Regions from separate parts of the Rahnella sp. JUb53 genome, predicted to be linked through region 3. Evidence: predicted binding sites of a transcription regulator. Region 3 holds the regulator's gene; each other region holds the start of a gene.
What was found. The regulator CRP, encoded in region 3, controls carbon source genes, mostly activating them, when cyclic AMP is high. The targets are predictions, from matches to a motif close to ATGTGANNNNNNTCACAT.
Positions count from the first base shown of each region.

Region 1 (3,280 bases), on a different contig from region 3:
GATCCGAACCGAGGTTGCGTGCCATATCCGCATCGCCCTGCTCAATCAGCAGACGGCGAGCAGCCGGATCCGGTACGTTTTTAATCAGGATAGTTTTCAGCTTCGGCGCGCCTTCAGGAGACGTCGGGTTGGCGGAGAGGATCACCACTTCATGCGGAATATAGTTACGGATCTGATACGGACCGGAACCGGCAGAATGGTTGCTCAGCCACTGATGACCGAGGTCGTCAGCCGTCGCGTTAGCTTTCACCAGTTTGCTGTCGACAATCGAGGATACCGGCGCAGACAGCAGGCTCAGCACGAAAGACGGGCTGACATCGGCGGTCCAGCTGACTTTCACATGCTGATCGTCGACTTTCGTCAGGAGGGTATCGACGTTTTTATCAGTCCAGCCCAGCTGAGTCAGAATGAAAGAAGGTTCGAGATTAAGTTTCACCACGCGTGACAGCGAGAAAATCACGTCATCGGCGGTCAGCGGATTACCGCTGGCAAACACGGCTTTCGGCGACAGGGTAAACGTCAGGCTGCGGTTATCTTTGCCCGCTTCCCAGGAATTCGCCAGCGTGGGTTTCAGATCAATCGGGTTATTAGGATCTGACTGCACCAGACGCTGATAAATATTGTTGAAAGCCTGAACCGTGGTCAGCTCAAAGCCCTGCGCCGGGTCAAAGCTGGAAGTGTCATCAATGGACTGGGCGATGACCAGCGTGTCCGGCGGTGTGGCGGCCTGAACCGCGAAAGTAGCCGCAATAGCCGTAAACAGGACGGACGGTAATAAAGCTTTCATCAGGTCAGACTCTCCAAAGTAGCGAAATTGCTAAAGTTTTGTTGAGTGTAAAGTTTCTTCAACTTCCCAGAAAGTCTGATAAATACTATCGTTATGCTAATTTTGAATAACGTTATCTGATTGGTTATTAAAGCCGCAGGACGGGCTCTGGCGGGGCATTGTTACTGTACAAACGGGGACGAGCTCGGGCAAAGCGACAGACACTATTACAAGGGCCATCGGCGGCTGATTATACGGGGGATATGAGTCATTTCAGCAGCCAAACCCTGCGGTTTTGGCATACACTTCATTCCTAAATTTCATACTGAGTTATGTGGCGCAGATCACATCTTAATTGTATGATGAATGCATCATTCAACTGGGTGAAACACCATGAGCAATGCAACTTCTCTGGCATTCCAATATATCCGGGCATTTATTCTGATTTATCTGTGTTTATTCGCCGGGAATGCCATTTCATCTCTTCTGCCGCTGACGATCCCGGGCAGCATTATCGGAATGCTGATCTTATTCGCCCTGCTTTCCACGCAGATTCTGCCGTTTAAATGGGTCAAACCCGGCTGCAACATTCTGATCCGCTATATGGCGCTGCTGTTTGTGCCTATAGGCGTCGGGGTGATGAACTATTACGAGCAGCTGCGCACGCAGTTCGGCCCGCTGGTGGTGTCCTGTCTGGTCAGTACGATTATCGTGTTACTGGTTGTCGCGTATTGTTCCCACTATATCCACGGTGAACGCGGCGTGGTGACAGACAAAGCGGAGAAAGAAAATGATTGATATTTTGTGGTCGCTTCCGCTGACCTTGCTGGTCTTTTTCGCCACCCGCAAACTGGCTATCAAACTCAAAATGCCGCTGCTGAATCCGTTACTGATGTCGATGGTGGTGATTATCCCGTTGCTGCTGGTGACCCATATTCCTTACGCCCGCTATTTCGCCGGCAGTAAAATCCTCAATGATTTGCTGCAACCGGCTGTAGTGGCACTGGCGTTTCCGCTGTACGAACAGCTGCATCAGATCCGTGCCCGCTGGAAATCCATCATCAGCATCTGCTTTATCGGCAGCGTCGTCGCCATGGTCACCGGCACGGCAATCGCGTTATGGATGGGTGCAACACCACAGATTGCCGCCTCGGTGTTACCGAAATCCGTCACCACGCCGATTGCCATGGCGACGGCACAGTCCATTAACGGCATTCCGGCCATCAGCGCGGTCTGCGTGATTTTCGTCGGCATCCTTGGCGCCGTATTTGGTCATACGATCCTGAACATATTAAAGATCACCACCAAAGCGTCACGCGGACTGGCAATGGGCACCGCCTCACACGCCCTCGGTACCGCCCGCTGCGCAGAAATGGATTATCAGGAAGGCGCCTTCAGCTCCCTGGCGCTGGTCATCTGCGGGATCATCACCTCCCTCCTCGCTCCGTTCCTGTTCCCGGTATTACTCGCCATGTTTGGTCATTAACGAATAATCACCTCACTCTACGCCCCTCAAAATAGTTCGGATTGGATCAAGGCGGCAACTGAGCGAATCCCCGGGAGCATACAACAAGTATGTGACCGGGGTTCGCGAAGGCAGCCAACGCTGAGCCAGTCTGAAATATGAAGAGGGAAAAAGATGTATGTCGCCAAACCTTAGAAAGACGACATACAAAGCTGAGAGTACCCGGTTTAAGTACAGTCAGAAAAATGCCTGCCGGCCCGCATTTGGCGGACTGGCAGCAGATTATGAAGAGGATAAAACGGGCGCGCGATGCGGGCGCGCCGGAGGGATTACGAGTTCATCTGGAACAGCGACATACCTTGCATGGAGCTGTAGGTCTTGTATGACGCCTGAAGTGCAACCTGTTGCAGCGTGTAGGTCGAAATCGCTGAGGTCCACTCGGTATCAACCAGATTGCTGAGCTTGGTGGAGTTGGTCACGTCGCGGTTATCACCGAGCGTATCGAGACTGTCGAGCTCACTCATTTGCGTACCGAGCTCAGAGCGCACGGACAACACGTTGTTAAGGGAGTTGCTCAGGCCACGGTTGGCTTTATCGATCGCGTCGGAATATTCAGTATCCGAGGTGTAATCCGCTGAAGGCGTTTTCAGTGCGGTCAGCGCGCTGTCGATCGTCTTAAAGATATCGGATTCGCCGGTCGTGCCGTCAGGTTCTTTCTTCGCATCACCGGTCAGGGAGTTGAAAATCTGATTACCCGTGTGGTTGATGGTCATGGTACGGCTGGCATCAACCTGCTGGGTGATCGCCGTATCGCCGCCGGAATACGTCACCGCACCGGTGGTCGGATCCTGCGTGTAAGGCGCGGTATCACTTTTATAACCGGCGAAAATATAGCGCCCGTTACCGTCGGTGCTGTTCGCCATATTCACTAACTGCGATTTCAGACTTTCCAGCTTGGTGGCCAGAGAAGAACGGTCATCGTCACTCAGCGAGCCATCACCGGCCTGTACGATCAGCGTCTGCGCATCCTGAATGGTGGACGTCACGCT
Region 1 covers NZ_SLYT01000006.1:197,520-200,799, reverse strand. The annotation lists gene EC840_RS15915 (ABC transporter substrate-binding protein) at 1-787, opposite strand, end outside; gene EC840_RS15910 (CidA/LrgA family protein) at 1,160-1,564, shown strand; gene EC840_RS15905 (CidB/LrgB family autolysis modulator) at 1,557-2,252, shown strand; gene flgL (flagellar hook-associated protein FlgL) at 2,561-3,280, opposite strand, start outside.
Region 1: the regulator CRP is predicted to act here: its motif matches at 1,099-1,116, upstream of EC840_RS15910 (CidA/LrgA family protein).

Region 2 (3,280 bases), on a different contig from region 3:
GGCGCCAGCGTGGCGCAAATCGGTGGCTGGCTGAGTATGCTCGGCCTGGGAATGGGCGTTACCAGTATTGGTCTGTCGCTGTATTACCGCACGCCGGTCGTCACCGCCTGGTCAACACCCGGCGCGGCGCTGCTGGTCACCAGCCTGCCCGGCACCTCGCTTAACGAGGCGGTTGGCGTATTTATTTTTGCCACCGGACTTATCCTGCTGTGCGGCGTGACCGGCCTGTTTGCCCGGCTGATGCATTACATTCCGCAGGCACTTTCTGCCGCCATGCTCGGCGGCATTCTGCTGCGCTTTGGGCTGAACGCGTTTACCTCGCTGCAAAGTAATTTCGCCCTCGCGGGCAGCATGTGTCTGGTGTATCTGCTGGCGAAACGCGCCCTGCCGCGCTATGCGGTGGTGCTCGCACTGGCCGCCGGGCTGATCGTCGCCGGATTGCAGGGGGATATTTCGCTGCACGGCCAGACGCTGACCTTCGCGGCGCCGGAGTTTGTCATGCCGCATTTCACGCTTTCCTCGATTATCGGCATCGGTATTCCGTTCTTTGTCGTAACGATGGCCTCACAAAACGCACCGGGGATCGCTACCCTGAAAGCGCACGGCTATCACCTGCCCGTTTCTCCATTGATTACCTGGACGGCGCTGACGGCGTTAGTTTTAGCACCGTTTGGCGGTTTTACCGTCTGTATCGCCGCCATTACCGCCGCAATTTGTATGGGCGAGGATATTCATCCTGATCCGAAAAAACGTTATATGGCGGCGGTGGCGGCAGGCATTTTCTATCTGATCGCAGGCGTGTTTGGCGGGTCCATCGGCATGGTCTTTACCGCGCTGCCGGAAGCGCTGATCCACACCATCGCCGGGCTGGCGTTGCTCGGCACCATTGCGGGCAGCCTGTATCGTGCACTGGAAAACGAAAAGCAGCGCGATGCGGCAATCATCACCTTTCTGATCACCGCGTCCGGCGTCACGCTGCTGGGTATCGGTTCGGCATTCTGGGGGCTGGCGGGCGGCGTAATTACGCATCTGATCCTGAGTATTCCGGCGCGAAACCGGGATAAATCCGCCGGGAAAGGTTGAGTCCGTTCAAGTTATGGGTAACAGGTTTTCGTAACACGGCGCAAAGTGACGACGATCACATTTTCTGACCGGCAAACCCTTTTTACTGGGCGCAATCAGGCCCTTTAAAGAGCGAGAATTCCATGACTATTGCCACACAATCCTGTGTCGTGACCGGGAAAAAAGACGTTTCGGTGATCGACCAGACTATCGACTACACCGGCCAGGGCACGCTGGTAAAAATTACCCGCGGCGGGATCTGCGGTTCCGACCTGCATTACTACGAACACGGCGCGGTGGGCGATTTCAAAGTGCGTGAGGCGATGGTGCTCGGGCATGAAGTGGTTGGTGTGGTGGAGAAATCGGATAACCCAGATTTGCAGCCCGGCCAGAAAGTGGCGCTTAACCCGAGTAAGCCGTGCAAGGCCTGCAAATATTGCCTGTCCGGCGATGAAAACCAGTGTACCACCATGAAATTCTTCGGCAGCGCGATGTATTTCCCGCACATCAACGGCGCGTTCACGCAGTACAAAATCGTCGACAGCGCCCAGTGCATTCCTTACGACAATCAGGTCAGCGACCGTCTGATGGTGTTCGCCGAACCGCTGGCTGTCGCCATTCATGCCGTGAACCAGGCGGGTGATATTCATGGCAAAACCGTGTTTGTGTCCGGCGTCGGCCCGATTGGCTGCTTAATCGTGCTGGCAGCGAAAGCCAAAGGCGCAGCGCAAATCGTGGTGACTGACCCGAGTGAACGCTGCCGGACGCTGGCACTGGCTGTGGGCGCAAGCAAAGCGCTGGATGCCGCACAGGGCGATTTCAGCGAATATCAGGCAGAGAAAGGCTTCTTCAATGTGGCCTTTGACGCCTCGGGCCATCCTTCATCCATCCGCCGCTGTCTGGAAGTGACACGCGCACGTGGCACGCTGGTGCAGGTCGGCATGGGACCGGTAGTGAATGAATTCCCGCTGATGATGCTGATTGCCAAAGAAATTAACTGGGTCGGCAGCTTCCGCTTCACTGAAGAATTCAACACGGCAGTGGAATGGCTGGCGAATAAAACCGTTGATCCGATGCCGTTGCTGTCGGCGGAATTTCCGCAGGAAAGTCTGGTGGAAGCGCTGGACTACGCGATGGATAAATCCAAAGCGTCGAAAGTGCAGCTGGTTTTCTAGTTCAGTATGCAACGACACTCACAATATTAAAACATCGTTTCATTTTATGATGTCCTCTGATTTTTATCCTCAGAGGACATTTGCATTATGGTAAAGGACAACGCGAAAAAGCAGGTCGCACTGCTGCTGGCCGACGGATTTGAAGAAGGCGAAGCCGTGATTGTGCTCGATATTCTCGAGCGGCTGGAGATTCAGGTCACCACGCTGGCATGTCAGAAAAGCCTGACGTTGCGCACCTATCACGGCATTCAGATGCAGGCCAACGAATTGCTGTCTGCGCAGGGTGACCGTTTATTCGATGCCGTCGTCATGCCCGGCGGGCCGGAAGGTTCAGTGGCGCTGGCGGCCAGCAAAGAAGTGGTGGAGTTTGTGCGACGTCACGATGAGGCCGGTAAACTGATTTGCCCGCTGTGCTCTGCTGCCGCGCGCGTACTCGGCGGAAACGGTCTGCTGAAAGGCCGCCGTTATGTGTGTTCCGGCGATTTATACAAAGACGTAAAAGACGGCGTTTACGTCAATCAGTCCTTTGTGGAGGACGGCAACCTGCTGAGCGGTAAAGGATTAGGGCTGGCGTTCGATTTTGCTTTCCAGCTGGCATACCGCCTGACCGGCGACGCTGAAACCACCAATTTCCAGGCCGATCATATCGATTATCACCACTGGCGCGCCGACCAGAAGCTTTGATCAACATGCTGTGATTAAAACGCTGACAGCGGCTGATAACGAAGGTCGTCCGCCGCTGTCAGTATTATGTCCGTTTTTGGCATTCTCCCTTCTCTCTTTCAGGCGCACACTGACTTCACACTCACCAGATGGAGTCCGAAAATGACACACAGCGCCCTGCTAAACATCGATGTTCAGCGTTCATTCGAACACAAAGATTTCTGGCAGCAGAATGATTTACCGGCTTTCAGCGCAGCATTAACCCGCCTGATCGACGGCTGTCAGACCCGTAATGTGCCGGTCATCGACGTGTTTCACGTCAATCCTGACGGCGTGTTCTCGCTGGATTCCGGCCTGGTGACACCGATGTCTTTTCTGAG
Region 2 covers NZ_SLYT01000008.1:150,321-153,600, forward strand. The annotation lists gene EC840_RS18505 (benzoate/H(+) symporter BenE family transporter) at 1-1,083, shown strand, start outside; gene idnD (L-idonate 5-dehydrogenase) at 1,206-2,237, shown strand; gene EC840_RS18515 (DJ-1/PfpI family protein) at 2,325-2,921, shown strand; partial or broken gene EC840_RS18520 (isochorismatase family protein) at 3,063-3,280, shown strand, end outside.
Region 2: the regulator CRP is predicted to act here: its motif matches at 1,127-1,144, upstream of idnD (L-idonate 5-dehydrogenase).

Region 3 (3,280 bases):
GCGCCGCCGATGAAATTCGCCAGATCGAACAATATTCGCAGGGCTCCGTCGCCATTGGATTTTCATCGCTGCTGGCGCTGACGGTTTTTCCCGGATTGGCAGGAGAATTTAAGACGCAGTTTCCGCAGTCCAAACTGCTGATCAAAGAAGGGCAACTTTCCACGTTATTACCTGCACTGCGCGAAGGGAAACTGGATTTCGCGGTCGGTACCGCCGGGCCGGGATTTCCGCTGGAAGATCTGGTACGTGAGCCACTGTTCAGCGCACCTTTCTGCGTTATCGCCCGGCGTGGACATCCGCTGGCAGGCTCCACAACTCTGGAGGAATTACAGGATGCGCGCTGGCTGTTGCCCGAAACGGATATGGGGTATTACCAGCAAATCAGGGTATCGATGGGAGGATTTCATCAGCCGGCAGCGGAAATGCCGGTGCATACAGATTCGGTGGTGTGCGGGCTAAATATGGTGTTGCAGTCTGATTATCTGACCATTGTGGCGCGCGCGATGAAAGCGCCGTTCGGATTGCAGGACAGGCTGAGTGTGCTCAATATCGATACCCTGCCGCAGGCAGAATACTGTGTGCTTTACTCGCAAAAATCGCCGCTGACGTTTGCCGCGCGGCGATTTTTGGATTTATTGCGCAGCCAGTGCCACGCCTATGACTGGTCGTAACTTATTCGACGCTGATCACTTCAAAGCTGTGCGTGATGGTCGCCGCTTTGCCGAGCATCAGGGACACAGAGCAGTACTTTTCCGCAGACAGGCTAACGGCACGTTCGACAATCTTATCGGTGAGATCTTTACCGGTGACGATAAAATGCAGATTGATGTGCGTGAACAGGCGCGGCGCTTCTTCGCGGCGTTGTGAGGTCAGCTTGACTTCACAATCACGCACGTCATTACGGCCTTTTTGCAAAATAGACACCACATCAATCGCGCTGCAACCGCCTGCGGACATCAGCAGCATTTCCATCGGGCTGGGTGCTTTATCGCCCGCATTACCATCCATAGAAATCTGGTGGCCTGACGCTGACTCGCCTAAAAACGTCAGCCCTTCTACCCATTTTACGCGTGCGTGCATGAACTATTCTCCCGGTGAATAAACTCGTCGAATTCCGCTCCCAGAGTACCCTTTCACCTAAAATCTGGCAACGTAACCCGATCGCCATCATGCTGAAGCGAGACAACAGAAGACAGCATTGCAAACCTGTGCTACAAACAAAGCCGAAACATACTTTCCAGTGAATTGCGGTGACGGTTTTCGCGGTTTAAGAACAGAACCCACGGTGATAACGGCAATAATCAGGCTGTTTCACCCCGACACCCGCTTGCAGCATTTCTGGGGAGTTATATGCTGAAAGGGCGCTTTTTTTATGAAGTGCCGTACAGGGAACTCTGAGCCCTGTGATTTTGGGCAGCGATAACAACAGAGGATAATAGCAAATGGTTCTCGGCAAGCCACAAACAGACCCGACTCTTGAATGGTTCCTGTCTCACTGTCATATACATAAGTATCCTTCTAAAAGTACGCTGATTCACCAGGGTGAAAAAGCCGAAACGCTTTACTACATCGTGAAAGGGTCAGTTGCTGTCCTTATCAAGGATGAAGAAGGCAAAGAAATGATACTGTCCTACCTTAACCAAGGTGACTTCATCGGCGAGCTGGGACTCTTCGAAGAAGGTCAGGAACGTAGTGCGTGGGTTCGTGCAAAAACTGCCTGTGAAGTGGCTGAAATTTCTTATAAAAAATTCCGCCAGCTGATTCAGGTTAACCCGGATATTCTGATGCGTCTTTCCGCGCAGATGGCAAACCGTCTGCAAGTGACGTCAGAGAAAGTCGGCAACCTGGCCTTCCTCGACGTAACAGGGCGTATCGCTCAAACTCTCCTTAATCTGGCTAAACAGCCTGATGCGATGACCCATCCGGACGGGATGCAAATCAAGATCACCCGTCAGGAAATCGGCCAAATCGTCGGTTGTTCACGTGAAACAGTCGGACGTATTCTCAAAATGCTTGAAGATCAAAGTCTGATCTCGGCACACGGTAAAACGATTGTCGTTTACGGCACACGTTAATCCCTTAAAAATCGGCGCGGCAGAACACTGTCGCGCCTTTTTTATGGGCTAAGCTTTATCCATGACGCTATGGCGAAGACTGTTTTACCATCCGGAAGTTAACTACGCGCTGCGCCAGACGCTGGTGTTGTGCCTGCCCGTTGGTATCTGCTGGTTGTTCGGCAATCTGCAAATGGGGCTGCTGTTCTCTCTTTGTCCTGCCTGCTGCAACGTCGCGGGCCTCGATACTCCGCATAAACGCTTTTTCAAACGCCTGATAATTGGCGGAACACTGTTTGCCGTGAGCAGTATTCTGCTGCAAGTCATGCTGGAAAACTGGCACATTCCCCTGCCGCTCATCATGCTGTCGCTGGCCTTGCTGTTAGGCGTGACCGGTGAAATCAGCCCGCTGCATGCACGTCTGTTGCCCGGTGCACTGGTCGCGACCATCTTCACGCTGAGCATGGTTGGCTTGCGTCCGATGTGGCAGGCACCGGTGCTTTTCGCCGCCGGCACGGCCTGGTACGGATTGTTTAACTGGGCGTGGTTTCGTATTTCGGAAGAACAGCCGATGCGCGAAACGCTCAGTCAGCTCTATCTGCAACTCGCGGATTACTTCGAAGCTAAATACAGCCTGCTGACGCAACACACCGATCCTGAAACCGCGTTACCCCCGTTGCTGACGCGACAGCAGCAGGTCATCGACCTGATTGCCCTGCTCTATCAGCAACTGCACATGCTGCCGCAACACGGCCATCATCATCACCATAAAAGACTGTTTCAACGTTTTCAGGTCGCGCTTGATTTGCAGGAGCACATCACGGTGAGCCTGCATCAGCCGGAAGAAGTGCAGAAGCTGGTGGAAGAAAGCCACGCCGAAGCGGTTATCCGCCGTAATGCGCAGGTGATTTCCGCCCGCCTGCGGGTCATCGCCGACGACATTCTTTATCACCGTTTATCCGCGCGGTTTACGATGGCCAACGAGCTGGCCGCGCTGGAGAAAATCGCCGCGCGCAATCCTGAGAACCCGGTCGGCCAGTTTTGCTACTACCACTTCAGCCGCATTGCGCGCCTGCTGCGGACACAGCGCCCGTTGTACAAACGTGACCTGATGAACACTCAGCCGCGTTTACCCTTCTGGCCTGCGCTGAAAAGCTATCTTTCCTTCAAATCTGTCGCCCTGCGCAATGCCGCCCGTCTGGGGATCATTCTGGCGATTGGCAGCA
Region 3 covers NZ_SLYT01000011.1:21,333-24,612, forward strand. The annotation lists gene EC840_RS21055 (LysR substrate-binding domain-containing protein) at 1-671, shown strand, start outside; gene EC840_RS21060 (OsmC family protein) at 673-1,080, opposite strand; gene crp (cAMP-activated global transcriptional regulator CRP) at 1,443-2,075, shown strand; gene EC840_RS21070 (YccS/YhfK family putative transporter) at 2,137-3,280, shown strand, end outside.